3 regions of the Bradyrhizobium prioriisuperbiae genome follow, and region 2 is predicted to be linked to each of the others. Evidence: riboswitches for the same ligand, from Rfam matches in the RefSeq annotation. Region 2 holds a riboswitch; each other region holds the start of a gene.
The links. A riboswitch is a leader RNA that binds a small molecule or an ion and turns the genes downstream of it on or off. The one in region 2 is predicted to bind glycine.
Positions count from the first base shown of each region.

Region 1: it holds a riboswitch for glycine, as region 2 does, so the genes downstream of both, RS897_RS31255 (ABC transporter substrate-binding protein) here and RS897_RS39655 (D-amino acid dehydrogenase) in region 2, are expected to answer to the same signal.
Region 3: it holds a riboswitch for glycine, as region 2 does, so the genes downstream of both, gcvT (glycine cleavage system aminomethyltransferase GcvT) here and RS897_RS39655 (D-amino acid dehydrogenase) in region 2, are expected to answer to the same signal.

Region 1 covers NZ_CP135921.1:6,612,277-6,622,389, reverse strand. Annotated here, with positions in the region: gene RS897_RS31270 (transporter substrate-binding domain-containing protein) at 1-573, shown strand, start outside; gene RS897_RS31265 (M20 family metallopeptidase) at 601-1,776, opposite strand; gene RS897_RS31260 (GMC family oxidoreductase) at 1,806-3,356, opposite strand; gene RS897_RS31255 (ABC transporter substrate-binding protein) at 3,516-5,126, opposite strand; glycine riboswitch at 5,329-5,444, opposite strand; glycine riboswitch at 5,448-5,553, opposite strand; partial or broken gene RS897_RS31250 (tripartite tricarboxylate transporter permease) at 5,655-5,867, opposite strand; partial or broken gene RS897_RS31245 (tripartite tricarboxylate transporter substrate-binding protein) at 5,905-6,071, opposite strand; gene RS897_RS31240 (ABC transporter substrate-binding protein) at 6,243-7,772, opposite strand; gene RS897_RS31235 (ABC transporter ATP-binding protein) at 7,846-8,796, opposite strand; gene RS897_RS31230 (ABC transporter ATP-binding protein) at 8,793-9,773, opposite strand; gene RS897_RS31225 (ABC transporter permease) at 9,770-10,113, opposite strand, start outside.
Region 2 covers NZ_CP135921.1:8,548,555-8,558,667, forward strand. Annotated here, with positions in the region: gene RS897_RS39650 (ABC transporter substrate-binding protein) at 45-1,655, shown strand; glycine riboswitch at 1,831-1,951, shown strand; glycine riboswitch at 1,953-2,062, shown strand; gene RS897_RS39655 (D-amino acid dehydrogenase) at 2,125-3,528, shown strand; gene RS897_RS39660 (ABC transporter permease) at 3,622-4,563, shown strand; gene RS897_RS39665 (ABC transporter permease) at 4,563-5,453, shown strand; gene RS897_RS39670 (ABC transporter ATP-binding protein) at 5,456-7,087, shown strand; gene RS897_RS39675 (M81 family metallopeptidase) at 7,139-8,647, shown strand; gene RS897_RS39680 (M20 aminoacylase family protein) at 8,676-9,842, shown strand; gene RS897_RS39685 (acyl-CoA synthetase) at 9,888-10,113, opposite strand, start outside.
Region 3 covers NZ_CP135921.1:5,536,649-5,546,761, reverse strand. Annotated here, with positions in the region: gene RS897_RS26160 (GNAT family N-acetyltransferase) at 1-366, opposite strand, end outside; gene alaS (alanine--tRNA ligase) at 368-3,043, opposite strand; glycine riboswitch at 3,368-3,457, shown strand; gene gcvT (glycine cleavage system aminomethyltransferase GcvT) at 3,604-4,752, shown strand; gene gcvH (glycine cleavage system protein GcvH) at 4,771-5,136, shown strand; gene gcvP (aminomethyl-transferring glycine dehydrogenase) at 5,157-8,027, shown strand; gene recA (recombinase RecA) at 8,420-9,508, opposite strand; gene RS897_RS26130 (hypothetical protein) at 9,924-10,113, shown strand, end outside.

The sequences.
Region 1 (10,113 bases), 1.9 Mb from region 2:
CTCGGCATTCCCCTCGAATATGTCGCCCATCAGAATTCAGGACAGATCACAGACACGGCATCGAGCGGAAAATGGGATGTCACGTTCCTGCCGCAGGATCCCGAGCGCGCGACCAAGATGGCATTCGGGCCGACTTATGAAGTGGCCGATGCGACCTACATCGTGAAGCCGGGCTCACAGGTCGCCAATTTCCAGCAGCTCGACCAGGCCGGCATCAAGGTCGCCGCCGTCAACAACACCACCACCATGCGTGGCGCCATCGCGCATCTGAAGACCGCCAAGGTGACGGGTTATCAGACCTATGACGAAATCTTTGGACTGCTGAAATCCGGCGACATCGACGCCTTCGCGCTGTCGCGCGATCAGCTCAATGCCATGGCGAAGAAAATTCCGGGCACGCGGGTGCTGGATGAAACCTTCAAGCAGACCACCACGGCGGTCGCGGTGCCGCTGAACCACCCGCTCGCGCTGGCATTCGTCACAAAATTCATGACCGAAGCGACATCCAACGGCCAGCTGCGCCGCGCCTATGACAACAACGGACTGAAGGACTCGCCGATCCGAACAAAATAGGACCGACTCCCGCTGCGCCTGCAGCGATCATCCGGCGGCCTCGACGCGCGTCCGCAGGATCGCCAGGGCGAGTGCCTGGGCGCGCGGAACGAAACTGTCGAGGTCGAGATACTCCTGCGGCGTGTGCGCATTGCCGCCGACGGGGCCGACGGCGCAGATGGTCGGCGCGCCGACCGCCGCGGTGAAACCGGAATCGGCGCAACCGCCGGTAAATTCGCCGGCGACATTTGGCAGCCCCACATCCTTCGCTGCGGCCCGATACCCGTCGTAAATGTGCTTTGAACCCTCGCTTTGGACCAGCGGCAGGAACTCGCCATTGATGTGCAGTTTCGCCGACGTGCCGGAGACGGTCGGGGTCGCGATGATGTCCTCGATCGCGGCCAGTGTCGCGGCCCGGTCCGCGGGATCGACATAACGCAGGTCGATCTGGCCCTCAGCATGGGGCGCGGTGGTGTTGACGGACTGTCCGCCCGCGACCAGCCCCACATTCAGCGTAATGCCCTTGTCGGCATTGGTCAGCGCATGAATCCGCACGATCTTGTGCGCCATTTCACCGATGGCACTCACGCCGTCGAAGAAACTCGTGCCGGAATGCGCCGCCTTGCCGAACACCTCAAAACGCATGAACACACCGCCCTTGCGGCCAGTCACGACATTGCCACTGGGACGGCCGGGCTCGGAATTGTAGACCGCGCGCGCGGCGCGGCCCTCGCGCTCGATCACCGGACGCGATGAGGGCGACGCGATCTCCTCGTCGGACGTGATCAATAGCTTGATCGGACACGGCGCACTGCCGAAGCGCTGGAATGCAGCGGCAACGAACACGTTCATCACCAGGCCCGCCTTCATGTCGGCCACGCCGGGGCCATGGGCGCGGTTGCCCTCGATGCTGAATGGCCTCCGCGCCACCTCACCTTTCGGAAACACCGTGTCGCGATGGCCCATCAGCAGGATCGGCTTCTCGTTGCTGCCGGGCTTCGCCACCAGGGCATGGATCGCGTCACCGAACGTGTCATGCTGTTCTCGCCACGCCGAGATGCCGTGATCGGCGAAGTGTTTTTCGAAACGCGTCCCCACGACGTCGACGCCGGCCTTGTCGTAGGATCCAGAATCGATATCGACCACCTCCCGCAGCAACGTAACCATGGCGTCCTTCTGCGACGCCAGCCATTCGGTGATTTCTGTTTCAGCATTGGTGGGCATGGAATGTCCTGGATCTCAGATTTTTGATTTCAACCGGCGCGCATCATCATCCGTGCGATGGCTTCGCCGATCACAACCGTGGTGAAGTGAGTATTGGCCCGGCAGTCGGACGGCATGATCGACGCATCAGCAACGCGCAGGCCGGCGATGCCCTTGACGGTGCCATCCGGATTGACCACGCCGTCCTCATCCCCGAAGCCGGTCATCCGGCAGGAGCCGGCGGCATGCTGGATGTCTCCGGTCACCTGGCGCAACACGGCTTCGAGTTCGCCATCGGGCAACGCCGCGGCCTCCGGCAGAGTCAGCTCGGTATCCGCCAGACGAATCCAGTCCGCAATGCCGGCAAGCGCCGGCTGCGCCGTCAGCACCGCCATCCGTCTCACCACGTCGGTCATCCGCAGCATGTCACGGGAATCCGCCAGCATGTTCTCCTCAACGATGGGATCGATCTCCGGATCAGCGGAGGCAAGCTTGAGCGAGCCGCGCGAATAGGCATTGAACAGTCCGGCGCCGATGGCGGCGGGAATTCCGATGCCGCGATGATTGAACGCGATCAGGATCATGTCGCGCTTGCCGCCGTCGGCGAGGCCAGAGGAATAGGTCACGCAGCAATTGGTATGACGGGTGTCGCGATCCGTGGCACGCAGGTCCTCGCGCAGTTCGATGGTGGTGCGGAACAGCGGGTGATCGAAGAAGTCACAGCCGACCGGCAGATCGCGTTGCACGGCGACGCCTAAAGATTTCAGGTCGTCCGCCGGACCGATGCCCGAGCGCATCAGGATCGCCGGACTGTGGATGGCGCCGCCGCACAGGACGATCTCGCGCCCGCGGATCTCGCTGACGCCCTGGCCCGCGATATGAACCCGCACGCCGGTGGCCCGCCCCTGCTCGATCAAGACACGATCGACGAGTGCGTGGCCGCGAATTTCCAGATTAGAGCGGCCGCGCGCCGGCTCCAAATAGCCTTCATTGGTGGAGATGCGCCGGCCGTTGCGGCTGTTGATCGGATAACAGGCCACACCCTCGCCGTCCGGCCCGTTGAGGTCCGCGCACCAGGGATAGCCGCTGGCGAGCGCCGCATCGCGCAGCCCCCGGTCGACGGGCCCCCAGGTGTCCGGCGGCGCGCGATAGACCGGCAGCGGACCCCCGCGTCCGTGTCCCCTGGTGTCGCCGAAGTCCTCATCATCCTCGATCACCGAGAACAGCGGCATGATTTCGCGCGCGGACCAGCCGGTGCAGCCATTGGCGGCCCATTCGTCGAATGCATCCGCCACGCCACGAATGGCGATCTGGCCGTTCATCATCGAGCTGCCGCCCAGTCCCTTGCCGCGCCAATAGAAGCGTGGCTCCTGCCCAGCAATCCGGCGGGTCAAGAGATTGGGCCACTGCCATTTCTCCTGGAACTCACGCTGGTGGATGATCGGAATCGGATTGGGTGTGCTGATCTCCCAGGGCGCCTCAGCGGCGCGCCAGTCGAGGCCCGCTTCCAGCAACAGCACGCGGCGGTCTCTCGCTTCGGACAGCCGCGCGGCGATTGCGGCACCGGCAGAGCCGCCACCGACAACAATGACATCATACATGGTTTTAGACACTCCGAACTATCGACGGGCGCGGACGGCAGTCCCCATCATAGATTGATTTACGTCCAGATCGCTAGGTCAGCGAATGACGTGTTCGTGCAGGCGTCAGATGCCTATGAGAGGCAATGATCCGTAGTTGGAACGAGAGATCTCGTCCGATCACTCCGGCTTGTCCATATTCCAGAACACAGGTGTGGCCGGACCATCGAGCACGCCGGTCAGCTCCTTGTGCCAGACGCTTGGAGCGAAATATTGTCCCAACGGAATATAGGTCACCTGCTCGAAGGTCCGCGCCTGGATCTTGCTTGCGATGATCTTCTGGTCGTCCGACGAACCGGCCCGCGCGAAGGCATCGCGCAATTCCTCCATCTGCGGGTCGTCCGGCCAACCTACCCAGGCGCCCTTGCGGCCCCTGCTGTTCAGGGGAGCGCTGACAATGGGATTCATGATGTCGGCGATGCCCCAATTGGTGAAGAACATGTTCCAGCCACCATCCTTCGGCGGCTTCTGGCTTGCGAAGATCGTGTTCACCGTCTGCCAGTCCGCCGTCTGGACAGTCACCTGGAATCCGGCCTGACGCAGCGCCTGCGCCGCGACGATGGGTTGAGGCTTGAGCGTGACCACATCGGTCGGCGCCAAAATCACGACCGGTGTCCCGTCATAGCCTGATTCCACGAGCAGCTTCCTGGCCTCCGCCATGGTGTTGCCCTTGACCAGGGAGTCCGATCCGATGTCGGTTGCCAGCGGTGTGTCGCAGCCGAACACGGCGCCACAGATCTTGTAAAGTTGCGGGTTTCCGATCAGCGCGTCGAGCACGTCTTTCTGGTTCATCGCCATCAAGGCGGCGCGGCGAATTTTCACGTTGTCGAACGGCGGATGAAGGAAGTTCATCCGTCCGATGGTCTGAAAGCCGAGGCCATTCAGCGGGCGCGATGTCAGGTCCTTGTTGGCCTGCAGCACCGGCAGCAGATCAAACGACGGCCGCTCCAGGAAATCGATATCCCCGACCTGAAGCGCGTTGGCCGCCGTCTGCACGTCGGGCATCGTGACCCATTCGACGCGATCGACTTTCACCACCTTGCCGCCCGACGCCCAGCTCGGCGGCTCGGTGCGCGGCACATAATCCCTGTTCTTTTCATAGACGGCCCTGACACCCGGCTGAAACTCCGCCTGAATGAACTTGAATGGACCTGAGCCGATCTGCTCCGGGATCGCCTTGCTCGGCGGCGTATCGGCCAGCCGCTTCGGCATCATGAAGGGGACCAGCGTGGACGGTTTGCCGATCGCCTCCAGCACCAGGCCGTAGGGCTCCTTGAGTTTGAGCGTGATCGTCCTGGCGTCGGTGGCTTCCAGGCTGGCGGTGAACTCCATCAGCTTCTGGCCCATGCCGTCGACCGCAGCCCAGCGCTTCAACGACGCAACGCAGTCCTCCGAGGTGACCGGCGTGCCGTCATGCCATTTCAATCCGTCGCGCAGCGTGAAGGTGTAGGTCAGCTTGTCGTCGGATACTTTCCAGTCGGCCATCTGCGGCTTGATCGTGAAGCTGGAGTCCATCGCCACCAGCGTGTCGTAGACCATGTAGCCGTGGTCGCGCGTGATATAGGCCGATGAAAGGATCGGATCGAGCGCCCGCAAGTCTGAATGCATAACCGCTCGGATCGTCTTGGCCTGCGACCAGGTCGGCCATAGCAATATGACCACGACCAGCAGCCAGCGCAGCGCCTGCCTGACCGATATTGGTGAATCTTCGCCTTGCTGAGTGACGGACATCATTTTCCCTGGATTGACGTTGAGCGGATGTTGATGATCTCGCAATGGAGACGGCTTGCCCGCTGTCGCGCTGGCGCGGCGCATGGCTAATCGTTGCGCCGCGATGTCCGGCGACGAGACTTGCTGGGATAGGCATGGCCTTGAAGAAGCTCCCGCGCATTAGAGTCGCCTCATCTCCGGCATCGACCGGTAAAGGCGCCCCATCTGTCACGGTACCTGAGAGCTTGATCCGCCCGAGCCATTGCGCGATGCATGGCTCACTAACGGATATCCCCTTCGGTGGACGCCATATTGCACATATGGCGTCTCTCTCCAGATCGTCCTGACGACACGGTCCTTGTGCCTGAGAGTTTCCGGGGCGGTTGCTCCGTCGGCGCCGAACACGAAAACATGTTGTTTTCGCTCCGATCTCTCCCGCATCGTCGCGTTGGACGGTCGGACGATATGGCGCGCTCACAACGCCAGCAAGGTTAAATTTCAACCAGCTCTGCCCAGATGATATGCGAACGATCCCGCGCAGCCGGCAGCTCAGCCGCCCTCATCCAGAGCGACCATCTCGCGCTTCCGACGCAACGCCGGCAGCAGCGGGCCGACCAGAAGGATCAGCGCCAGCACCAGGCACGCCGCCGAAATCGGTCGCTCCACAAAGGTCAGCAGATCGCCCTGCGACAGGATCAGCGCCTTGCGCAGATTGTTCTCCAGCAACGGCCCGAGCACGAACGCCAGCACCACGTTGGGCGGAATGCCCAGTGTCAACAGCGCAATCAAGGCGCCGCCTGCCGAGCTCCTTGAGCGACGGCACGTCCGGGAAGTCGGAGAGCGCCGCGCGGTCCACATCATCAACCGCAGCTCGCCGGCATCGATCAGCGGCCGCCAGCCGGTGGAGTCCGCCTGCAACATGGTGTGATTACCGAGCACCGCAGCGTTGGTCTCCGCCCCGCCCTTGCCTCGTGTGGTGGTTCAGAAGTTCGCTCCACCATCGCCGCGCGCTCCTCGAGCGAACTTCTGAACCAAAGACCACACTCGAATCATATATTTGCGAGTGTCCTTATCGAATCCGAAGTTCGCTCCGAAGGTGCGGTTAAGTGATGCGAACTTCGGATTCGGGACACTCGCCTATTTCCACTTCGCCAGAAAGAAGCGCGGCAATTCATCCGGATACGGCGTAAAATCGAGCTGCTTGGAAATGCCATAGGTCGTCACGTAGCTGTGCAGCGGCGCCCAGTACGCCTGCTCCGTGATGCGCTGGATCGCCTTCGAATAGTTCTTCTTGCGGACATCAGGGTCTGTGGATGATCCACCCTCGAGCAGCCATTTCTGCACGTCCGGATCGCGCGCATAGTCATCGGCGCCGCCGTCAAAGAAGTTGGGCAGGATGGCCGAGACATCGTTGATCGAGAAGCTGCCCCAGCTTCCGAGATACAAACGCAGCTCGCCGGCCTTTGCGCGCTGGATCAGCGCCGCCGTCTGCAACTGGTTGAGCTTGGCGCGGATGCCGACCGCATGCAGGTAGTTCTGGACCGCTGAGCCCCACTGCGGCAGCACGTAGCTGGCAAGTTCCACGTCGAAACCGTCGGGATAGCCGGCCTCGGCGAGAAGCTGCTTCGCCTTCGCCGGATCGTAATCGTAGCGCGCCGCGATCTCGCCATCGCAGCCGAACTGCGTTGGGACACAGGGCGCGAGCGGAACGCGACTGCCGCCGGTGACCAGCTTGTCGGCGATCGCCTTGCGGTCGATCGCGTACCAGATTGCCTGGCGCACCTTGAGCTTGGTCACGGGATTGTCCGCACCGGTGCGACCGGCGGCATCGATCGAGAGATAACCGATCCGCATCGACTCTTTACGCAGGGCCTCCAGGTGCGGCATCCGGCTCATCGGCTCGAGTTGGTCCGGATTCAGGTTCCAGATCCAGTCGGCGCGACCGGCCAGCAATTCGGTCATCTCGGTCGCGGCATCGGGCACAAACCGCACGCTGACCTTGGAGATCGCCGGTTTTCCCTTCGGGCTGCCGGCCCAGTAATCCTCGAACCGCTCGAAGCTGATCGACGCACCAGGTTCGACCTTGACCATTTTGTAGGGACCTGCACCAACCGGCGCCTTGGCATAGCCTTCCGGACCGACTTTTTCGCGATAGGCCTTGGGATAGATTGGCAGAACCAACGCGAAATATTCCAGCGCCGCGGGGTTCGGCCGCTTGAGCTTGACCCGCACCGACAGCTCCCCGGTCTTCTCCGCCTTCTCGAGCCAGTTGTAGTTGGCCGGCGTCGACACGCGGCTCGCCGGATCGGATGCCAGGTTGATGGTGTAGACCACATCATCGGCGGTAAACGGACTGCCGTCGTGGAATTTGACTCCCGGCCGCAGCGTGAAATCGATGGTGGTCGGATCCGGCTGCTTCCATTCGGTCGCGAGCAGCGGTTCGAGAGCGAAGGTGGCTGGATTGCGATAGATCAGTGCATCCCACCCCATGTGGTGCATGATCACGCCGGTGCGCAGGTTGTTGTAATAGGGATCGATGTTCGGCAATGCGTCGCGCATCACCACCCGCAGCGTGTCGGCGGATTTCTGCGCCGCCGCCGGCATCACGCCGCCGCCGAGCAAAGCCGTTGCGAGAATTGCAGCACCGAGCTTCATGTTCACGCGCATAATGTCCCTCTTCTTGCAGCTATCCGAATTACAGCTATCCGAACCGGTGCGATGCACGCCCGGTGCCAATGCCTCATGCCAAATGGCACTCTACCATTCCCTCTGGGATGCGGACCATGGGCGTTGGTGCCACACTGCGGCAGCGCTCGATCGCGATGCGGCAGCGCGGATTGAACCGGCATCCCGGCGGAATATTGGCCGGATCCGGCATCACATCGCCGAGGCCGAGGTCCGGGACGCCCAGGCCCGGCTCCGGCGTCAGCACGCTCTGCAGCAACGCCTGCGTGTAGGGATGCCCGGGCGCGCGAAACAGCGCATCGGTTTCGTTGCGCTCGACAAAACGTCCCAGATACATGACGGCGACTTCGCTCGCCACATGTTCCACCACAGCGAGATTGTGGCTGATGAAAAGATAAGTCAGTCCGAGATCGCGGCGCAGATCGGCCAGCAGATTGAGGATTTGCGCCTGGACTGAAACGTCAAGCGCACTGGTCGGCTCGTCGCAGATCACGATCCGCGGCTCGAGCACCAGCGCGCGCGCGATGGCCGCGCGCTGGCGCTGCCCGCCGGAGAGCTGCGACGGCATGCGTTCGCCCATCGTGGCCGAGAGACCGACGCGCTCGATAATGCTGGAGACCCGGCGCTCGATTTCGGCCCGTGAGAACGTGCCCTGCGCAGTCAGCGGCAACGCGACGATATCCTTGATCCGCTGGCGTGGATTGAGCGAGGCGAACGGATCCTGGAACACCGGCTGGATCAGCCGGGCGCGCGCCTTGCGGTCGAGGTCGAACAGGCGCTTGCCGTCGACCAGCACGCTCCCCGCCGTCGGCTTCAGCAGTCCGAGGATCAGGCGCGCGAGGGTGGATTTCCCGCAACCTGACTCGCCAACGATGCCGAGCACACTGCCGGCCGGCACGCTGAACGTGACATCATCGACCGCAACCACGCGTTTTTCCGCCGCCAGCGCCCCGGCATGCACCCGGAACTCGCACCGCAGGCTCTGGACTTCAATCGCGGTGCTCATGCGGGTTGCGGCTCCGCGACGTCGGGCGCGAGCCGGCAAAGATAATCGTGGGCTCGGCCTGCCTGCCGGCGTGGGATCTCGCGTTCGCAGGTGTCATCCGCATGGGAACAGCGCGAGCGAAACGCGCAACCGGCAAAGCCGGGCCCGATAGCCGGCACCACGCCCGGGATCGAGCCGAGCGGCCGGTCCCGCTGCACCCGGCCCGGCACCGGCACGCAGGTCAGCAGGCCGCGCGTATAAGGATGCTGCGGGGCGCGAAACAGCTCGGCAGCCGTGGCGCGCTCGACCACCTCGCCCGCATACATCACCGACACCCGGTCGGCGACACGCGCGACAATGCCGAGGTCATGAGTGATCAGCAGGATGGCGAGGCCGAGCTCGCGCTTGAGCGTGGCCAGCAACCGCAGGATCTGCGCCTGCACGGTGACATCGAGTGCGGTGGTCGGCTCGTCGGCGACCAGCAATTGCGGATCGCACATCAGCGCCATGGCAATCATGACGCGCTGACGCAGCCCGCCCGAGAGCTGGTGCGGGAACTGGCCGAGCCGCATCTCCGGCGCGGTGATCCCGACGCGGCTCATCAGTTCGACGGCGCGCTCCAGCGCAGCCGCGCGCGAGCCGCCCTTGTGCCGGGTCAGCACCTCCGCCATCTGCGAGCCGATGGTGAACGCCGGGTTGAGGCTCGTCATCGGCTCCTGGAAGATCATGGAGATGCGATTGCCGCGGAAACGCGCCATCTCGCGATCGGACAGGGGCAGGAGATCCGTGCCGGCAAAGCTCAGCCGTTTCGCGGAGCGGTGCCCGCCGCGGGCGAGCAGGTTCATGATCGCCAGCGCCGTCACCGATTTGCCGCAGCCGGATTCGCCGACCAGGCAATGAGTCTCGCCCTTCTCGATCTGCAGCGAAATACCACGCACTGCCGCGCTGCGGCCGCCGAACATGACCTCCAGGTCCTCGATGTCCAGCAATGCGCTCATCGCGACCGCTCCGAACCGAGCAGGTTGCGCAGCCCATCGCCGACCAGATTGATGCCGAGCACCAGAACGAACAGCGCGACGCCGGGCACCAAAATCACCCAAGCCGAGAAGAACATGTAGTCCTTGCCCTCGGCAATCATGAGCCCCCACGACGGCAGCGGCGGCGGCACGCCGAGGCCGAGGAACGACAGGGCCGCTTCCAGCAGGATGGCCAGCGCCATTTCCAGTGTCGCCACCACCGCCAGATGGCTCGCGATGTTTGGAAGAATCTCCTTGATCAGCAGATGCGGCGTCGAGGCGCCGGCGCACCGGGCGGCATTGACATAATCGAGGTTGCGAA
Region 2 (10,113 bases):
GCCACCTCACTCAACGACCCACGCGACTTCAATCAGGAGATGTGATGTCTTTTACTTTGCGAGGAACGAGCTCAACGGCCGGCGCCAGAGGCGCGCTGCGAGGGCTGCTTGTCGCGGCAACGCTTGCGGTACCGAGCTGGGCGCAGGCCAAAACCATCCGAGCGGTGATGCACTCCGACCTGCGGGTGATCGATCCGATCATCACCACCGCCTATATCACCCGCGACCATGGCTACATGGTCTACGACACCCTGCTGGCGATGGACTCCAACTTCAAGGTTCAGCCGCAGATGGCGGACTGGAAGGTATCCGAGGACCGGCTGACCTACACCTTCACACTGCGCGACGGCCTGAAATGGCATGACGGCAAGCCCGTGACGGCGGAAGATTGCGTAGCCTCGTTGAGGCGCTGGGGTGCCCGTGACGGCATGGGCCAGAAGCTGATGGAGTTCACCGCGAGCCTCGAGGCCACCGACGCGAAAACCATCACGCTGAAACTGAAGGAGCCCTACGGCCTGGTGCTGGAATCGATCGGCAAGCCGTCGTCGGTGGTGCCCTTCATGATGCCGAAACGCATCGCCGAGACCCCGCCGGACAAAGCTATCCCGGAACAGATCGGCTCCGGGCCGTTCAAGTTCGAACAGGCGGATTTCCAGCCTGGAGTCAGGGCGGTCTATGTGAAGAACAAGGATTACGTGCCGCGCTCCGAGCCGCCGAGCTGGACCTCGGGCGGCAAGGTGGTGAAGGTCGACCGCGTCGAATGGATCACGATGCCCGACCCGCAGACCGCGATGAATGCAATCCAGTCCGGAGACATCGACTTCATCGAAACGCCGCTGTTCGACCTGCTGCCGGTGCTGGAAGCCAACAAGGAGCTGGAATCGCGCGTTCTCAATATTCTCGGTTATCAGACGCTGGGACGGATGAATTTCCTCTATCCTCCATTCGACAATGTCAAGGTGCGTCGCGCCGCCCTCCTCGCGCTCAACCAGAAAAACGTGCTCGACGCGCTGGTCGGCAACCCGAAATACTACAAGGTCTGCGGAGCCATCTTTGGCTGCGACACGCCGTATGCGACCGATGTCGGATCGGAATCCCTGGTCAAGGGCGACGGCATGGCGGAAGCGAAAAAGCTGCTCGCCGAATCCGGCTACGACGGCACGCCGGTGGTGATCATGGCGCCGGGCGACGTGGTCACGCTGAAGGCACAGCCGATCGTCTCCGCGCAGTTGCTGCGCGCGGCAGGCTTTCAGGTCAACGTGCTCGCGATGGACTGGCAGACGGTGGTGACACTGCGCGCCAGCCAGAAGCCGCCGAAGGAAGGCGGCTGGAACATGTTCTTCACCAACTGGGTTGGTGCCGACATTCTCAATCCCGTCGTGCATGTCACTCTGAACGGCAAAGGCAAAAGCGGCGGCTGGTTCGGCTGGCCGGACGATCCCAAGATGGAAGCTCTGCGCGATGCCTTCGTGCGTGCCGAATCTCCCGATGAACGCAAGAAAATCGCAACGGACATTCAGCAGCGAAACTACGAACAGGTCACCTACATCCCGCTCGGGGAATACAGGGTTCCGAGTGTCTGGCGGAAGGAATTGACCGGCGTGCTCGACGGCGCGGCAACGCCGGTGTTCTGGAATGTCGACAAGGCCGACTAAGCGGCCGCAACAGCCCGATGAACGACACGGGGCGAGAGCGATCTCGTCCCGTTTTCTTTTCAGATCATGCCGGCGCTTTTTCTTGCGATCACCGCACTGCACAAACGAACGGCAATGTGGGATGGAAATTTAGCCTTGCCCAGTTTTGAGGCTTATCCTATGGATTGCATGTCCAAATGACGATGCGGGAGAGATCGAAACGAGAGCCGAGTGTTTTTAAAGCACAATGTTTTTGTTTCGACGCCGACGGAGCAACCGCCCCGGAAACTCTCAGGCACAAGGACCGTAACGTCAGGACAATCTGGAGAGAGACGGCCTGTTCACAATGGGTCGTCCACCGAAGGGGATAATCCGTCAACGAGCCCTTCGCTCGTGCGGATCAAGCTCTCAGGTACCGTGACAGATGGGGCGCCTCGACCGGTTTTTGCCGGTGTGGGGGCGACTCTAACGCACGGGAGCTTCGAGACACATGCCTCACATCGCCATCGTCGGCGCCGGGATCACCGGCGTAACGACTGCTTACGCCCTGCTTGAACGCGGCTATACGGTCACTGTCCTCGACAGGCATCGTTACGCAGCGATGGAAACATCGTTCGCCAATGGCGGCCAGTTGTCCGCCAGCAATGCCGAGGTCTGGAACAGCACTTCGACCATCCTCAAGGGCCTGCGCTGGATGCTCACAAGCGATGCCCCGCTTCTGATGAATCCGAAGCCGAGCTGGCACAAATATTCCTGGATGAGCGAATTCATCGGGAACATCGGCAACTACCGCAAGAACACCATCGCAACCACGCAACTCGCGATCGAAGCGCGCCGACATCTGTTCGCCATCGCCGAACGCGAGAACATCGCGTTCGATCTCGAGCGCCGCGGCATTCTCCACATCTATCACGACAAGACAGGCTTCGACGCCGGCCTGCGCGTCAATACGCTGCTGCAACAAGGTGGACTCGATCGCCGCCCGGTGACACCGGACGAAATCCGCAGCATCGAGCCGACACTGCAGAAAACCTATTACGGCGGCTTCTTCACACCGTCGGACGCGACCGGCGATATTCATAAATTCACCCGTGGCCTTGCCGAAGCCTGCATCCGCCGCGGCGCGACGTTCATTCACGAAGCCGATATCGACACCATCGCCCGTGCCGGCTCCGGTTTCAGCATCGGCTGGAACGACATGGCAGACGAGGGGTCGGCACCGTCCCGGGGCGAGCTGCAAGCAGACGGCCTCGTCATCTGCGCCGGTGTTGCAAGCCGCGATTTCGCAGCCATGCTCGGCGATCGGGTGAATGTCTATCCGGTAAAGGGCTACTCGATCACGGTGCAGCTCGATGCATCGCAGAGCCGACACGCCGCCCCCCGGGTCAGCCTGCTCGACGAGGCCGCGAAAATCGTCACCAGCCGGCTGGGCACCGATCGCTTCCGGGTGGCCGGCACCGCCGAATTCAACGGCTTCAATCGTGACATTCGTGACGACCGCGTTCGACCGCTGGTGGACTGGGTGCGCCATAACTTTCCCGATATCGACACCTCGAAAGTCATACCCTGGGCAGGGCTCCGCCCCATGATGCCGAGCATGATGCCGGTGGTGCGCCCCGGACGGACACCCGGCGTGTTCTACAATACCGGCCACGGACATCTGGGCTGGACCCTCTCGGCCGCAACGGCTCAGATCATCGCCCATGTCATCGAGGGCTGGCGCGGATCCAACGTCCCACCCACTTCGCCATCCCTCAGTCTTGAGCATGACGACGTGGGAGCGTCCTCCGCAGGCTTCAAACAGGCTTTATCACCCCTTGATAGAACGCCGCCGTTAGCACACTATTTGCCCCGAAATCATGGCCTCTCTGGCCAGTTTTCCAACCAAAAATGACGAGATACGCATGACACACATCGTGGGGGGACCATGAGTTCGTTGCGACACGGCCTCGGCTTCACAACCCTGTGTAGCCGGAGATAGACGCCAATGCTCGGCTATCTCATTCGACGCCTGTTAGCCGCTATTCCCGTCATGGGGGTGGTCGCGCTGTTCGTATTCCTGCTGCTGCGCCTCACGCCCGGCGACCCCGCGGCGATCATCGCCGGCGACATGGCAACGCCGGAACAACTGGAACGCATCCGCACTTCTCTGGGCCTCAACGAACCGCTGACGACACAGTTCGTCACCTGGGTCGGCAAGATCCTGCACGGCGATCTCGGCGTCTCGCTGATTTCGAACGTCCCCGTGCTGAGCATGATCGGCCAGCGGCTCGAGCCGACCATCAGCATCGCCCTGACCACCATGATCCTGGCGATCCTTATCGCAGTGCCACTCGGCGTGATCGCCGCGTGGAAGCATGGGACCTGGATCGATCGCTTCGTGATGGGGCTGTCGGTACTGGGATTTTCAGTGCCGGTGTTCGTGGTCGGTTACGTCCTGGTGCAGGTGTTCGCGATCGACATGCGCTGGTTGCCGGTGCAGGGCTTCCGCAGCATCACACGCGGCTTCGGCCCGTTCTTCGAACGCGCGCTGCTGCCGACGCTGGCGCTGTCGTTCATCTACATCGCGCTCATTGCCCGCATGACCCGCGCGTCGATGCTCGACGTGCTGGGTGAAGATTACGTCCGCACCGCCCGCGCCAAGGGCATTGCGGAAGGCGGCGTGCTGATGAAGCACGCGTTGCGCAATGCGGCAGTGCCCGTCATCACCGTGATCGGTACCGGCTTCGGCCTGTTGATTTCAGGCGTGGTGGTCACCGAAAGCGTGTTCAACCTGCCCGGCATCGGACGCCTGACCGTCGATGCGGTGCTCGCGCGCGACTATCCTGTGATCCAGGGCGTCATTCTTCTGACCAGTGGACTTTACGTGGCGATCAATCTCCTGATCGACGTCGCCTACACATTCCTCGATCCGCGGATTCGTTACTGATGGCCATCGAACCTGTCATGGACTCCCCTGTTCCGCTGACGATGCCCGGCGGCTCACGGCTGAAATTCCTCGCCTCCGGCCCGATCGTCACCACCGCCACGGTGTGCCTGACGCTTGTCGTCGCATCGGCGATTTTCGCAACCTGGCTGGCCCCGCACGATCCACTGCAATTGATGCCATCGCTGCGACTGAAGCCGGCCAGCGCGGAATTTCCGCTCGGCACGGATGCCTATGGCCGCGATCTGCTGTCGCGCATCCTTTACGGCGGCCGGATCTCACTGCTGATCGGAATCGGTGCCGCCGTGATCAGCATCGCGATTGGGCTGTCGATCGGACTGGTGTCGGGCTTCTTCAAATGGATCGATGCGGTCGTCATGCGCATCATGGATGGCCTGATGGCGATCCCCAGCATCCTGCTCGCCATCGCCGTGATCTCGCTCTCCGGCGCCAGCCTCAAGACGGTTCTGGTCGCTATCGTCATTCCGGAGATCCCACGCGTGGTGCGGCTGGTGCGTTCGGTGGTGTTGTCCGCGCGCGAAGAACCTTATGTCGAGGCCGCCTTTGCCATGGGGTCGAGCCTGCCGAAAATTCTATGGCGGCACCTGATGCCCAATACCATCGCGCCGCTGATCGTCCAGGGCACATACATCTGCGCCTCCGCCATCCTGACCGAGGCGATCCTGTCGTTCCTCGGCGCCGGTATCAGCCCGGAAACGCCGACCTGGGGCAACATCATGGCCGAGGGCCGCGCGTTCTTTCAGATCAAGCCATCGCTGATCTTCTGGCCGGGCCTGTTGCTCTCGATCGCAATTCTGTCGATCAACCTGATTGGCGATGCCACACGTGACGCGCTCGATCCGCGCATGAAACAGCGGGAGGGCGGCAAATGAGCATGGCACCTGTTCTCGATATCAAGGATCTGGTCGTCGAGCTGCGAGCACGACGGGGCGGCGAGCGAATCATCGACGGCATTTCCCTGCAGGCGCATGCCGGCAAGACCCTGTGCGTGGTCGGCGAAAGCGGGTCCGGCAAATCGGTCACATCGCTCGCAACCATGGGGCTGCTGCCGAAAAAGTCACTGGCAGTCGCTGGCGGCAGCATCACACTGGTTGGCGAGGCGATCCGTTCCGCCAGCGATCGCCGCCTGCGGCAGCTGCGCGCCACCACCATGGCAATGATCTTCCAGGAACCGATGACGGCGCTTAATCCGGTGGTTCCGGTGGGCCGCCAGATCGACGAAGTGCTGCGCACGCACACGACGCTCGATGCGCGTGCCCGGCGCCAGCGCATCCTCTCCATGATGGAACACGTGCGACTGCCGGATGTGGAGCGGATCTTCTCCTCTTATCCGCACCGTCTGTCCGGCGGTCAGCGCCAGCGCATCATGATCGCGATGGCGCTGATCCTCGAACCGAAACTGCTGATCGCCGACGAGCCGACCACAGCGCTCGACGTTACCACGCAAAAGCAGATCCTGACCCTGATCCGTGACCTGCAGAAGGATCACGGCACCGCGGTGCTGTTCATCACCCACGACATGGGTGTGGTGGCCGAGATCGCCGATCAGGTCGCAGTGATGCGGCACGGCCGCCTCGTTGAACAAGGCGCCTTGCAGGACGTGCTGCGCAATCCGACCCAGGATTACACCCGCAACCTGTTGTCGACGGTGCCAAGCCTGATTCCCCGCGCCGCGCGAGAGGCTACTCAGGAACCCGTGGTGCTCGACACCACCGGTCTCAGCAAGGTCTATCGCGAGCGGTCGCTGTTCGGGGGCGTGCGTGAAGTTGCCGCCGCCAAGGATGTGACGCTGACGCTGCACAAGGGCCGTACCCTGGGCATCGTTGGCGAGAGCGGATCGGGCAAATCGACCGTTGCCCGCTGCATCGTACGCCTGATCGACCCAACGTCGGGCGGCATCCGGCTTGGCGGGCACGAGATTTCGTTCCTGTCGCGCCGCCTGCTACAGCCGCACCGCAAGCGTATCCAGATGATCTTCCAGGATCCCTATCGCTCGCTCAATCCACGGCTCACAGTCGGAGAGACCATCGCGGAGGGTCCTGTCAATTACGGAACGCCGCATCAGACCGCGCTGGCGCGTGCGCGCGAGTTGCTGAAGCTCGTGGACCTGCCAACCGACGCAATCTCGCGCTACCCGCACCAGTTCTCCGGTGGCCAGCGCCAGCGTATCGCCATTGCGCGCGCACTCGCCATGGATCCGGACGTGCTGGTCGCCGATGAGGCGGTCTCCGCACTCGACGTCTCGGTGCAGGCGCAGGTGTTGAAGCTGCTCGACGATATCCAGGCCCGGCTCGGCATTGCGTTGCTGTTCATCACCCATGATCTGCGAGTTGCAGCCCAGATCTGCGATGACGTCATGGTGATGCAGCACGGCCGCATCGTCGAACAGGGCCCAGCGGGCGAGATTCTCACCCATCCGCAGCAGGCCTACACCAAGCAGCTACTGGAAGCCGCACCCGGACGAGACTGGGACTTCGCGAATTTTCGTCCTATGATCGTCCAGTAGATCCATCCCACAAACGCAAGTCAGAAGACGCGAAAAGCGCAAGGTAAATTAATGTCGGCATTCCGGATCGCCGTTGGCGGCTTCCTGCACGAAACCAACACATTCGCTCCGACCAAAGCCGAATACGACGGCTTTGTGCATGGCGGCGGCTGGCCGGCGATGGAGACCGGCGCGGACGTCACCCGGAAAATTCGCAACATCAATGTCGGGCTCGCCGGCTTTATCGATGACGCCGAAACAAACGGCTGGGAGCTGGTGCCGACAATCTGGTGCGCGGCCAGCCCCTCCGCGCATGTCCGCAAGGGCGCGTATGAACGCATCGCCACCAGCATCGTCGACGGCATCGCCGCTGCAGGCAAGCTTGATGGTGTCTATCTCGATCTGCACGGCGCCATGGTCACAGAGCATTTCGACGACGGCGAAGGCGAATTGCTGGCACGCGTGCGCAAGGTGATCGGCAAGGACCTTCCGCTGGTTGTCAGCCTCGATCTGCACGCCAACATCACGCCTGCGATGGTCGAGCATGCCGATGCACTGGTCGCTTATCGTACCTATCCGCATATCGACATGGCCGACACCGGGCGGGCCGCGGCCCGTCACCTGGCACTGCTGCTTGGATCAAAACGGCGCTTTGCCAAAGCGTTCCGGCAAATGCCGTTCCTGATTCCGATCAGCTGGCAGTGCACCAGCGTCGAGCCGTGCAAAAGCATCTATGCGCACCTTGCCGAACTCGAAAGCGAGACCGTGCCGACGCTGTCATTCGCACCCGGATTTCCCGCAGCCGACTTCCCCGACTGCGGTCCGGTCGTCGTTGCCTACGGCAAGACCCAGGACGATGCCGACAAGGCCGCCGATATCATCTGCAAGCTGATCGCCGATCAGGAAAACGCATTCGATGGCAAGATCTTCGCGCCTGACGAGGGCGTCGTCCATGCGATGGCGCTGGCTGCGACCGCGACCAAACCGATCGTGATCGCGGACACCCAGGACAATCCCGGCGCTGGCGGCGATTCCGACACCACCGGCATGCTGCGCGCGCTTTTGAAGAACGGCGCCACAAAAGCCGCCATCGGCGTCATCGTCGATCCGGAATCCGCGCGCGCGGCGCATGCCGCAGGCGCTGGAAATACCGTGACGCTTGCGCTCGGTGGCAAGTCGGGTATTCCCGGCGATGCACCGTTCAAGGAGAGTTTCGTGGTCGAGAGCCTGTCCGATGGGCGCTTCGTTGCCCCCGGCCCCTATTTCGGCGGCAGCCAGATGAACCTCGGCCCCTCGGCCTGCCTGCGGATCGGCGACGTGCGGATCGTGCTCGGATCGCGCAAGGCACAGCTCGCGGACCAGGCCATGTTCCGTTTTGTCGGAATCGAGCCAACCGCGCAGTCGATCCTGGTCAACAAGAGTTCGGTGCACTTCCGCGCCGATTTCGAGCCGATCGCAGAGACCATCATCGTTTGCGCGGCGCCCGGCGCGATGCCGGCCGATACCGCGGCATTGCCGTGGACGCGGTTGCGCGCCGGCGTCCGCATCAAACCGAACGGCCCGGCCTTCAAGCCGCAATAATCAGATCAACAATTGAATCGGACAAACCATGCCTAATCTCGATCGCATTGACAGCTTCGCTTCCGAACTCACCGCCATTCGTCGCGACATCCACGCCCATCCCGAAATCGGCTTCGAAGAGCACCGTACATCGGGAATCGTCGCCGATAAGTTGCAGCAATGGGGCATCGAAGTGCATCGCGGCGTCGGCGGCACCGGCGTCGTCGGGCTGTTGAAGGGCAAGGGTGGCGGCAGCCGCCGCATTGGACTGCGCGCGGACATGGATGCGTTGCCGATGGAAGAGAAGACCAACCTGCCCTGGCGCTCGACCATTCCGAACCGCTTTCATGGCTGCGGCCATGACGGCCACACCACCATCCTGCTGGGCACCGCACGCTACCTGGCGGAAACCCGCAATTTCGATGGCACCGCGGTGTTTATCTTCCAGCCTGCCGAGGAAGGCCTCGGTGGTGCCCGCGCGATGATCGCAGACAAGCTGTTCCAGCGCTTTCCCTGCGACGAAGTCTATGGCCTGCACAACGCCCCCGATCTCGGGCCGCGGCAGCTCACGGTGTTTCCGGGGCCAAGCATGGCCGGAGCGGACTTCTTCGACATCACGATCTCGGGTTATGGCAGCCACGGCGCGATGCCGGAGCGCTCGAAGGACCCGGTGGTGATCGCGATGGCGCTGGGCCAGGCGCTGCAAACCATCGTCAGCCGCAACGTCGATCCGCTCAAGTCCGCAGTGCTGTCGATCACCCAGATCCACGCCGGCTCGGCCTATAACGTCATTCCCGGCGAAGCGAAACTCGCCGGCACCGTTCGTGCCTTCTCCGACGACGTGCGCAAGCTGGTGCGCGAGCGCATGCGTACGATCTCGGCGGGCATCGCCGCGGCTTTCCAGGTCGAAATCGACGTCAACATTCGCGACATCTTCTCGGTACTGGTCAACCACGAGGAACATGCCAACGCGGTGGCCGAAGTGGCACGCGAAATCGTCGGCAGCGAGAATGTCTCGACCACGCCGAGCCCGAAAATGGGCAGCGAGGATTTCGCCGACATGCTGCAGGCGGTGCCCGGTGCCTATTTCTGGCTGGGCCACGAAGGCTCGGTGCCGGTGCACAATCCCGGTTTCGTGCTCGACGACGCTATCCTTCCGGTCGGCGCCAGCCTGTTCTCGCGCATCATCGAGACGCGCCTGCCGCTGTCCGCATAAGCAAAAGCAAAAGCCAGCGCCGGCGAAAGCCGGCGCTGTGTGCTGTCATGATTTGTCGGCGTACGTAACCCGCAGTTCGCGTTTCAAGAGCTTGCCTGCCGTGTTGCGCGGCAGGTTCTGCGTGAAGAAGAACTGCTTCGGCACCTTGAACGGCGCCAGATGTTCGCGCGCATGCGCCGTGAGACCGGCCTCGTCCGGCTCATGGCCCGGCCGCAGCACCACGATGGCGGTGACAGCCTCGATCCATTTCGGGTCAGGCAGCCCGATAACG
Region 3 (10,113 bases), 3.0 Mb from region 2:
ATCGCCCTGCATCAGTAGTTCGTCGATCCCACCATAGATCGTGCGACTCTCGCCTTCCGCGGCATAGCCCAACTGTTCGAGTTGGCGATCGATCGCCGGATCGAGCAGCGACGGCAGCCGAATGATCAGCGGCAGATCCTGCGCGCGGAACAGGTTCTCGAAGAACTGCAGGATGGCGCCGTCCATCTCGGCGCCGCCGTGCAGCGGATTGATCGAATTGGCGCGTCGGGTCAGCCCGTCGGCGAACCGCGCCACCCAGCCGTCATGAAAGACGTTGGACAGCGCCGGCCACGCATTGAGGCAGGCGTGTTCGGCGCGCCAGGACAGCGAAGACAGCGCCGACGAAGACAACTCCGTCAGCGCCACATCAGGCTCCGATCGCCGCTTCGATGGCCTTCAGCGCCGCATCGGCCTTGGCGCCGTCGGGACCGCCGGCCTGCGCCATGTCGGGACGGCCACCGCCCCCCTTGCCGCCCAGCGCCTCGGACGCAACCTTGACCAGATCGACGGCGCTGTAGCGCGTGGTGAGATCCGGCGTGACGCCGACCACCACACCGGCCTTGCCGTCTTCCCCGACATTGATGATCGCAACCACGCCGGAGCCGATTTGCTTTTTGCCATCATCGGCCAGGCTCTTGAGATCCTTCATCTCGATGCCCTGCACCGCGCGTCCCAGGAATTTGATGTCCCCGATGGTGCGGATGTCAGTGCCAAGGCTTACACCATTGGCCGCGCCCCCGCCGCCCATGGCAATCTTCTTCTTGGCGTCGGAGAGCTCGCGCTCGAGCTTCTTGCGCTCCTCCATCAGCGCGACGATCCGCGCCGGCATGTCGTCGATGGTGGTGCGCAGTTCGGCAGCCGCCGATTTGGCAAGCCCGATGGTTTCGTTGGCGTGGTGACGCGCCTGGTTACCGGTCAGCGCTTCGATACGGCGAACGCCCGAAGACACCGCACTCTCCCCGGTCACCGAGATCAAACCAATATCGCCAGTGCGCCGCACATGGGTGCCGCCACACAATTCCACCGACCATCCCAGCGCGTTGCCACCGCTCTCGCGCGACAGTTTGCCCATCGACACCACGCGCACTTCGTCGCCGTATTTTTCGCCAAACAGCGCGCGGGCACCGGCCTCGCGCGCATCATCCACCGCCATCAGGCGCGTGGTGACTTCATCGTTTTCGAGCACGACATTATTGGCGATGTCCTCGACGCGGCGGAGTTCATCGGCCGTGATCGGCTTCTGATGCACGAAGTCGAAACGCAGGCGGTCCGGTGCGACCATCGAGCCCTTCTGCGCAATGTGATCGCCGAGCACCTGACGCAGCGCCTCGTGCAGCAGATGCGTCGCCGAGTGGTTGGCGCGGATCGCGGATCGACGACCGTGATCGACGTCGAGCGCCAGCGCCGCGCCTTGTTTTAGTTCGCCCTTCTCGACAGTGCCGAGGTGCACAAACAGGTCGCCGGCGCGCTTCTGCGTGTCGTTGACGCGGAAGGTGACGCCGTCGCCGGTCAGCACGCCGGTGTCGCCGAGCTGACCGCCGGACTCCGCATAGAACGGCGTCTGGTTCAGCACGATGGCGCCGGTGTCGCCGGCCTTGAGGCGATCGACTTCCTTGCCATCCTTCACGAGCGCGGTGACGGCGCCTTCGGCGCTCTCGGTCTCATAGCCGAGAAATTCGGTGGCGCCGAGCTTCTCGCGCAAACCGAACCACACGGTTTCGGTCGCAGCTTCCCCCGACCCCGACCACGACGCGCGCGCCTTGGCCTTCTGCTTCTCCATCGCATCGGTGAAGGAGGCGATATCGACGGAGATGCCGCGGTTGCGAAGCGCATCCTGCGTCAAATCGAGCGGGAAGCCGTAGGTGTCGTAAAGCGTGAAAGCCGTCTCGCCGTCGAACATGTCGCCCTGCTTCAGCGATACGCTCTTGTCGTCGAGGATCGCGAGGCCGCGATCGAGGGTCTTGCGGAAGCGCGTCTCTTCGAGACGGAGCGTCTCTTCGATCAGCGAACGCGCGCGCTGCAATTCCGGATAGGCCTCGCCCATCTCGCGCACCAGCACCGGCACCAGCCTCCACATCAGCGGCTCGCGTGCGCCGAGCAGCTGGCCATGGCGCATGGCGCGGCGCATGATCCGGCGCAGCACATAGCCGCGGCCTTCGTTCGACGGCAGCACGCCATCGGCAATCAGGAACGAGGCCGCGCGCAGGTGATCGGCAATCACCCGCAGTGACGCCTTCATCGGTCCCTGCGGATCGGCGCCGGTGAGATCGGCAATCGTGCGGATCAGCGCAACAAACAGGTCGATGTCGTAATTGTCGTGCTTGCCCTGCAGCACGGCCGCGACGCGCTCGAGGCCCATGCCGGTGTCGATGGACGGCCTCGGCAGCGGGACGCGATTGCCTGGCGTGATCTGCTCGAACTGCATGAACACCAGGTTCCAGATCTCGATGAAGCGATCGCCATCCTCATCCGGTGAACCGGGAGGGCCGCCGGGGATGTGGTCGCCGTGATCGTAGAAGATTTCCGAACACGGGCCGCACGGACCGGTGTCGCCCATCTGCCAGAAATTGTCCGAGGTCGGGATGCGGATGATCTTCGATTCCGGCAGGCCGGCAATCCTCTTCCAGAGCCCAAACGCCTCGTCGTCCTCGGAATAGACGGTGACCAGCAGGCGATCCTTCGCCAGCCCGTAATCCTTGGTGATCAGATTCCAGGCGAGCTCGATGGCGCGATCCTTGAAGTAATCGCCGAACGAGAAGTTGCCGAGCATCTCGAAGAAGGTGTGATGGCGCGCGGTATAGCCGACATTGTCGAGGTCGTTATGCTTGCCGCCGGCGCGTACGCATTTCTGCGAGGTGGTGGCGCGCTGGTAGGGGCGCTTTTCAAGCCCCGTGAACACATTCTTGAACTGCACCATGCCCGCATTGGTGAACATCAAGGTGGGGTCGTTGCGCGGAACCAAAGGCGAGGACGGCACGATCTCGTGGCCGTTTTTCGCAAAATAGTTGAGGAACGCAGATCTGATCTCGTTAACGCCGCTCATGTCCGTCCAATCGCATCATCCGGGCTTCTTCAGCATCCGGATACCTGAAATCCACGCCAAAAGCGCGATGTTTGCGGATTTGAGAACCAGTTTTGGCGCAAACTGAAGGTCCGCCCTCGCCCAAACCGCCCTCGTGGAATACCACGGCGATTATGACGCGCGCAGTTTCCCTTGTCCCGACCTGCTTTTACTGGGAGGGCGCCGGACTGTCCAGAAAGTGTGCAACGGACCAACGGGTTAATCAAATCGGACAAGAACCGTTGATAGGCCGATTGGCTGCGTTGACAGCTCCCCCGGCGCGGTGTTTTGTGGCCCTTAGTTTGAGTACATCACGTCGGGAGAGATCGGCCTTGTGCCGGCGCCGAAGGAGCAACCGCCCCGGAAACTCTCAGGCAAACGAACCGCGTGATGGGACGACATCTGGAAAGAGGCGCAGCCGGCCCCGCGTGAGCGGCCCGGAGAGACGCCCGCCGACGGGATAATACTCTCAGGCACAGCGACAGATGGGGCTTCGACGGGTTTTTGAGGAATGGTCCTCGATCGCCGTCCGGAGTCCGCTAATGTCTTCGTCGTCCGTTGAACACCCCCTGAAACGAACTCCGCTTTATGCGCTGCACCTTGCCCGCGGCGGCAAGATGGTGCCGTTCGCCGGCTATGACATGCCGGTTCAGTACGCGCCCGGCGTGCTCAAGGAACACCTGCACACCCGCGCTGCCGCAGGCCTGTTTGACGTCTCCCACATGGGCCAGCTTCGGCTGCGGCCGAAATCCGGCAAACTTGAAGATGCGGCCCGCGCGCTGGAGCGCCTGGTGCCGCAGGACATTGTCGGCATCGCCCTCCATCGCCAGCGTTACGCCCAGTTCACCAACGAGCGGGGTGGCGTCCTCGACGACCTGATGGTGGCGAACTTTGGCGACCATCTGTTCCTGGTGGTCAACGCCGCCTGCAAGGACGACGACGAGGCGCATCTGCGTGCACATCTCTCCGACACGTGTGAGATCGAATCGCTGCCGGACCGCGCGCTAATCGCGCTGCAGGGACCGAAGGCGGCCGACGTGCTGGCGCCGCTGTCGCCTGCCACAGCCGCTTTGCGCTTTATGAACGCCGGCCCGCAACAGGTGATGGGAATCGCGTGTTACGTCTCCCGCTCCGGCTACACCGGCGAGGACGGCTTCGAGATCTCGGTGCCGGCCGACAAGGCCGAGGCCCTGGCCACCGCCCTGCTCGATCACAACGACGTTTTGCCGATCGGCCTTGGCGCCCGCGACAGCCTGCGGCTGGAAGCCGGTCTTTGTCTCTATGGACACGAACTCGATGTGGCGACCACGCCGGTGGAGGCCGCGCTGGAATGGTCGATCCAGAAAGCGCGTCGCACCGGTGGGGCACGCGCCGGCGGATTTCCCGGCGCCGATGTTATTCTGAAACAGCTCGCCCACGGCGCGCCGCGCCGTCGCGTCGGCTTGCTCGCTGACGGACGCGCGCCGGTGCGCGAAGGTGCCCAGCTGTTCGTGGAACAGGACGACCCGGCCGCGGCCGGCTACGTCTCGTCCGGCGGTTTCGGCCCCAGCAAGATCGCACCGGTGGCCATGGGCTACCTGCCCGCGGCGTTTGCCACTGAAGGCACCACCGTGTTCGCCGACGTCCGCGGGCAGCGGCTGCCAATGCGGGTCGCGCCGATGCCATTCATCACCAACACCTATAAACGCTAGAAACGCTGAGGTTCTGTCATGACCACTCTTTTCACATCAGACCATGAATGGCTGAAGATCGACGGCGACGTCGCCACCGTCGGCATCACCGACTACGCGCAAACCCAGCTGGGTGACGTGGTGTTTGTCGAACTTCCGAAAGTCGGCAAACAGCTGAAGAAGGCCGACGCTGCCGCGGTGGTCGAATCGGTAAAGGCCGCCTCCGACGTCTATGCGCCGATCACCGGCGAGATCGTTGCGATCAATGACGCACTCGCCGCCGAGCCGTCCCTGGTCAATTCCGATCCGGGCGAAGGCGCCTGGTTCTTCAAGATCAAGATCGCAGACAAGTCCGAACTGGACGGCCTGATGGATGAGGCCGCCTACAAGGCGCACACGGCTTAAAGCTTTTCGAGAGGACGATCATGACCGCGCATCGCAAACTGTCGAACGAGGCCGCCACCACCTTCGCACGCCGCCACATTGGTCCGTCGCCACGCGACATCGAGGCGATGCTGGACACCGTGGGCGCAAAAAGCCTTCAGGTGCTGATGAGCGAGACCCTGCCGGCCTCAATCCGTCAGCAGAGGCCGCTCGATTGCGGCAAAGCGCTGAGCGAGAGCGAGGCGCTGGCGCACATGAGCGAGATCGCGGGCCAGAACAGCATGGTCACCTCGCTGATCGGCCAGGGCTATTCCGGCACGCTGCTGCCCGCGGTGATCCAGCGCAACATCCTGGAGAATCCGGCCTGGTACACCGCCTACACGCCCTACCAGCCCGAGATCAGCCAGGGCCGGCTCGAGGCGCTGTTCAACTACCAGACCATGATCTGCGACCTCACCGGCCTCGATGTCGCCAACGCCTCGCTGCTTGACGAGGGCACAGCGGCGGCGGAAGCCATGGCGCTGGCGCACCGCGCGGCGCAGGCGAAGAGCAACACCTTCTTTGTCGACCACGACGCCCATCCGCAGACCATCGCCGTGCTGCGCCAGCGCGCCGAGCCGCTGGGATGGACGGTTGTGGCTGGCGATCCCGCGCGTGACCTCGACAAGACTGACGTGTTCGGCGCGCTGCTGCAATATCCCGGCAGCCATGGCGCGGTCCGGGACCTGCGCCCCACAATCACCGCGTTGCGGGCGAAAGGCGCGCTTACCGTCGTTGCCGCCGACCCGCTGGCGCTGGCGCTGCTCGCTTCACCCGGCGATCTCGGCGCCGACATCGCCATCGGCTCGACGCAGCGCTTCGGCGTCCCCATGGGCTATGGCGGCCCGCACGCCGCCTACATGGCGGTGCGCGAAACGCTGAAGCGCTCGCTGCCCGGCCGCATTGTCGGGCTGTCGATCGATGCCCGCGGCGAGCCGGCCTATCGCCTCGCACTGCAGACCCGCGAGCAGCACATCCGTCGCGAGAAGGCGACCTCGAACATCTGCACCGCGCAAGTGCTGCTGGCGGTGATCGCCTCGATGTACGCGGTCTATCACGGCCCCGAGGGCCTCGCGCACATCGCGCGCACCGTGCATCGGCGCACCGCGGTTTTGGCCGCGGGCCTGAAGAAGCTCGGCATCACGCCCTTGCACGAGAATTATTTCGACACCGTCACGGTTGCCGTCAACGGCCAGCGGCAGGCGATCATTTCGCACGCAGCACACGAAAAGATCAATCTGCGGCTCGACGACACCACGGTGAGCATCGCGCTGGACGAGACCACCACGCCTGCGATCGTGGAGAGCGTCTGGCGCACCTTCGGCGGCAATCTCAGCTATGCCGAGATCGAGGCAGAGGCGCGCGACGCGGTGCCGGCGGAGCTCAAGCGCAGCAGCGCCTACCTCACCCATCCGGTGTTCCATGCGCACCGCTCGGAAACCGAGCTGCTGCGCTACATGCGCAAGCTCGCCGACCGCGATCTCGCGCTCGACCGCGCCATGATCCCGCTGGGCTCATGCACCATGAAGCTGAACGCGACCACTGAGATGATTCCGGTGACATGGCCGGAATTCGGTGCGTTGCATCCGTTCGCGCCACGCGAGCAGGCGGCCGGCTACCATGCGATGTTCAAGCAGCTGGAGCGCTGGCTGATCGACATCACCGGTTATGACGCAATCTCGCTGCAGCCCAATTCCGGCGCCCAGGGCGAATATGCCGGTCTGCTGGCGATCCGCGCCTATCATGCCGCGCGCGGCGACAGCCATCGCACCATCTGCTTGATCCCCTCCTCGGCCCACGGCACCAACCCGGCCTCCGCCAGCATGGTCGGCATGGACGTGGTGGTGGTCGCCTGCGACGCCCGTGGCGACGTCGATGTCGAGGACCTGCGCAAGAAGGCCGAGTTGCACAAAGACAAGCTCGCCGCCGTCATGATCACCTATCCCTCGACCCATGGCGTGTTCGAGGAGCACATCCGCGAGATCTGCGACATCGTCCATGCCAATGGCGGCCAAGTCTATCTCGACGGTGCCAACATGAACGCCCAGGTCGGCCTCGCCCGCCCCGGCGACTACGGCGCCGACGTCAGCCACCTCAACCTGCACAAGACCTTCTGCATCCCGCACGGCGGCGGCGGCCCCGGCATGGGACCGATCGGCGTCAAGGCGCACCTCGCCCCGTTCCTGCCGGGTCATCCGGCGGTTGACGGCGGCAGCGCCACGGTCGGCCCGGTATCGGCAGCCCCCTATGGCTCGGCCTCGATCCTGGTGATTTCGTATCTCTACATCCTGATGATGGGCGGCGACGGCCTGACCCGGGCGACCGAGATCGCGGTGCTCAATGCCAACTACATCGCCAAGCGGCTCGATTCGCATTTCCCGGTGCTGTATCGCAACGCGCGCGGTCGTGTCGCCCATGAGTGCATCATCGATCCGCGCGGGCTGAAGACCACGTCGGGCGTCACCGTCGACGACATCGCCAAGCGGCTGATCGACTATGGCTTCCACGCACCGACCATGAGCTTCCCGGTGCCGGGCACGCTGATGATCGAACCGACCGAATCCGAATCAAAGGCGGAGCTGGATCGCTTCTGCGACGCCATGATCGCGATCCGCCGCGAGATCGCCGAGGTCGAAGCCGGCCGCTTCACCATCGAAGCCTCGCCGCTGCGGCATGCGCCGCACACGGTGCACGACATCGCCGACGACAACTGGAACCGTTCTTATAGCCGCACCGAAGGCTGTTTCCCGGCCGGCTCCTCGCGCACCGATAAATACTGGGCGCCGGTCGGCCGGGTCGACAATGTCTATGGCGATCGCAATCTGGTGTGCTCGTGCCCGCCGGTGGCGGACTATGCCCAAGCGGCGGAGTGAACGGTAAAACGCGAGAATGAACCGACGGGTCCGCGCCAGCGCGCGCCCCGTTGGCTCACTCCCGCGGCGCTCGCCCACGCACGGACCATCAAAGCGAGCGTCAGGACGCGAGCGGCAAAAACACAGCGGGCGCTGACGACATCGGCAACTCAATGTCCTCAACGCCCGTGTGGTGAAACTCAAGTCACAGCGAATTCAACTCAAAGCGAATTCAAGTCACAGCGAACTCGAGCTCCAGAGTCCGGAAGCCCCAAGTCCCAGCCATCACGCCCGGTTCAACCGAGCGTGGCCCATCTCCTGCCAACCGGATTCCACCTTCGTGGTTGCCCCACGAAGCGGCTTCAGGGCATGGACAACGCGCTGAACAATGGTCTTGGGAACGCCCGGAAGATTTAGTCTTCCGCCGGCTCCTCACCGTCGGCATCGCTCTCGGGAGTACCGGCGAGAATCTGCTCGGCGATCAGGCCGGAGCTCTGGCGGATCGCGGCTTCTATCTTCGCCGACATGTCCGGATTGGCTTTCAGGAACGCCTTAGAGTTCTCGCGGCCCTGTCCCAGACGCTGGCTGTCATAGGAGAACCAGGCGCCGGATTTCTCGACGATGCCGGCCTTGACGCCGAGATCGAGGATCTCGCCCATCTTCGACACGCCCTCGCCGTACATGATGTCGAATTCGACCTGCTTGAACGGCGGCGCCAGCTTGTTCTTCACCACCTTGACGCGGGTCTGGTTGCCGACCACTTCCTCGCGCTCCTTGATCGCGCCGATGCGGCGAATGTCGAGGCGCACCGAAGCATAGAACTTCAGCGCATTGCCGCCGGTGGTGGTTTCGGGCGAACCGTACATCACACCGATCTTCATGCGGATCTGGTTGATGAAGATCACCATGGTGTTGGATTTGTTGATCGAGGCGGTCAACTTGCGCAGCGCCTGGCTCATCAAGCGCGCCTGCAGGCCGGGCAGCGCATCGCCCATTTCGCCCTCGAGTTCGGCGCGCGGCACCAGGGCTGCGACCGAGTCCACGATCAGTACATCGATCGCGCCCGAACGCACCAGCGTGTCGGCGATTTCCAGCGCCTGTTCGCCATGATCGGGCTGGGAAATCAGCAGTTCATCGACATTGACCCCGAGCTTGCGGGCATAAACCGGATCGAGGGCGTGCTCGGCATCGATGAAAGCGCAGATGCCGCCCTTCTTCTGGGCCTCGGCGACGCAATGCAAAGCGAGCGTGGTCTTGCCCGAGGATTCCGGTCCATAGATCTCGACCACGCGTCCCTTGGGCAGGCCGCCGACCCCGAGCGCGATGTCCAGCCCCAACGAGCCCGACGAAATCGTCTCGATTTCCATCGACTTGTCGTTCTTGCCGAGCTTCATCACCGAGCCCTTGCCGAACTGGCGTTCGATCTGGGACAGGGCGGCGCTCAAAGCCTTTGATTTGTCCATGGAACTTCCTTCAACGATACGCAAAGCAGCTTGGGACATTGGTCGCGCTCCTTATGGACGGGATTCGGCGGGGGGACAACGAAAGGCTCGGGTCGAAAGCTCCGAGACTCGCTCGGCTGAACTGATGCAACATTCGTACACTATTTGTTCTAAGTTCGCAATATGTTCTTTTTTGAATCCGGGTGCTGGGCTGTTTTGTCCCCTGGTGGCCTGGTTTGATTTCGGGGCGATGGAAGCGGGGCTTGGCTCGCCGGCCCATAGGTCGGCAACATTTGTCCGCAGTCCTATCTCCCAGCCCCGCCGCGCCGAATTAACTAGCAACATCAAACGCAACGGCGCAAAATAAGCTGTCACCGCTTGAATTTGGTGTTCGACGGCGTTCAGCGCGGCCCACGAACCGCGTGTCTCGGTGACATGAAGGATTTTGAGCGGCCGCCAACCCGGGAGGGTCGCAATGACTGGAGCCCTGAATCTGTCGCAGGGGCGGATCGACACAATCTGTCATGCCCTGGGCGATGTGGTCGATTGCCCGACATGCAACACGCCGCGGCGGATGGTCATCAAGAGCATTCATCCGGCGCTGGTCGGACAGGACACGATCACCTATCGCTGCACCAAGTGCGGCACTGAAGAAACCGACACCT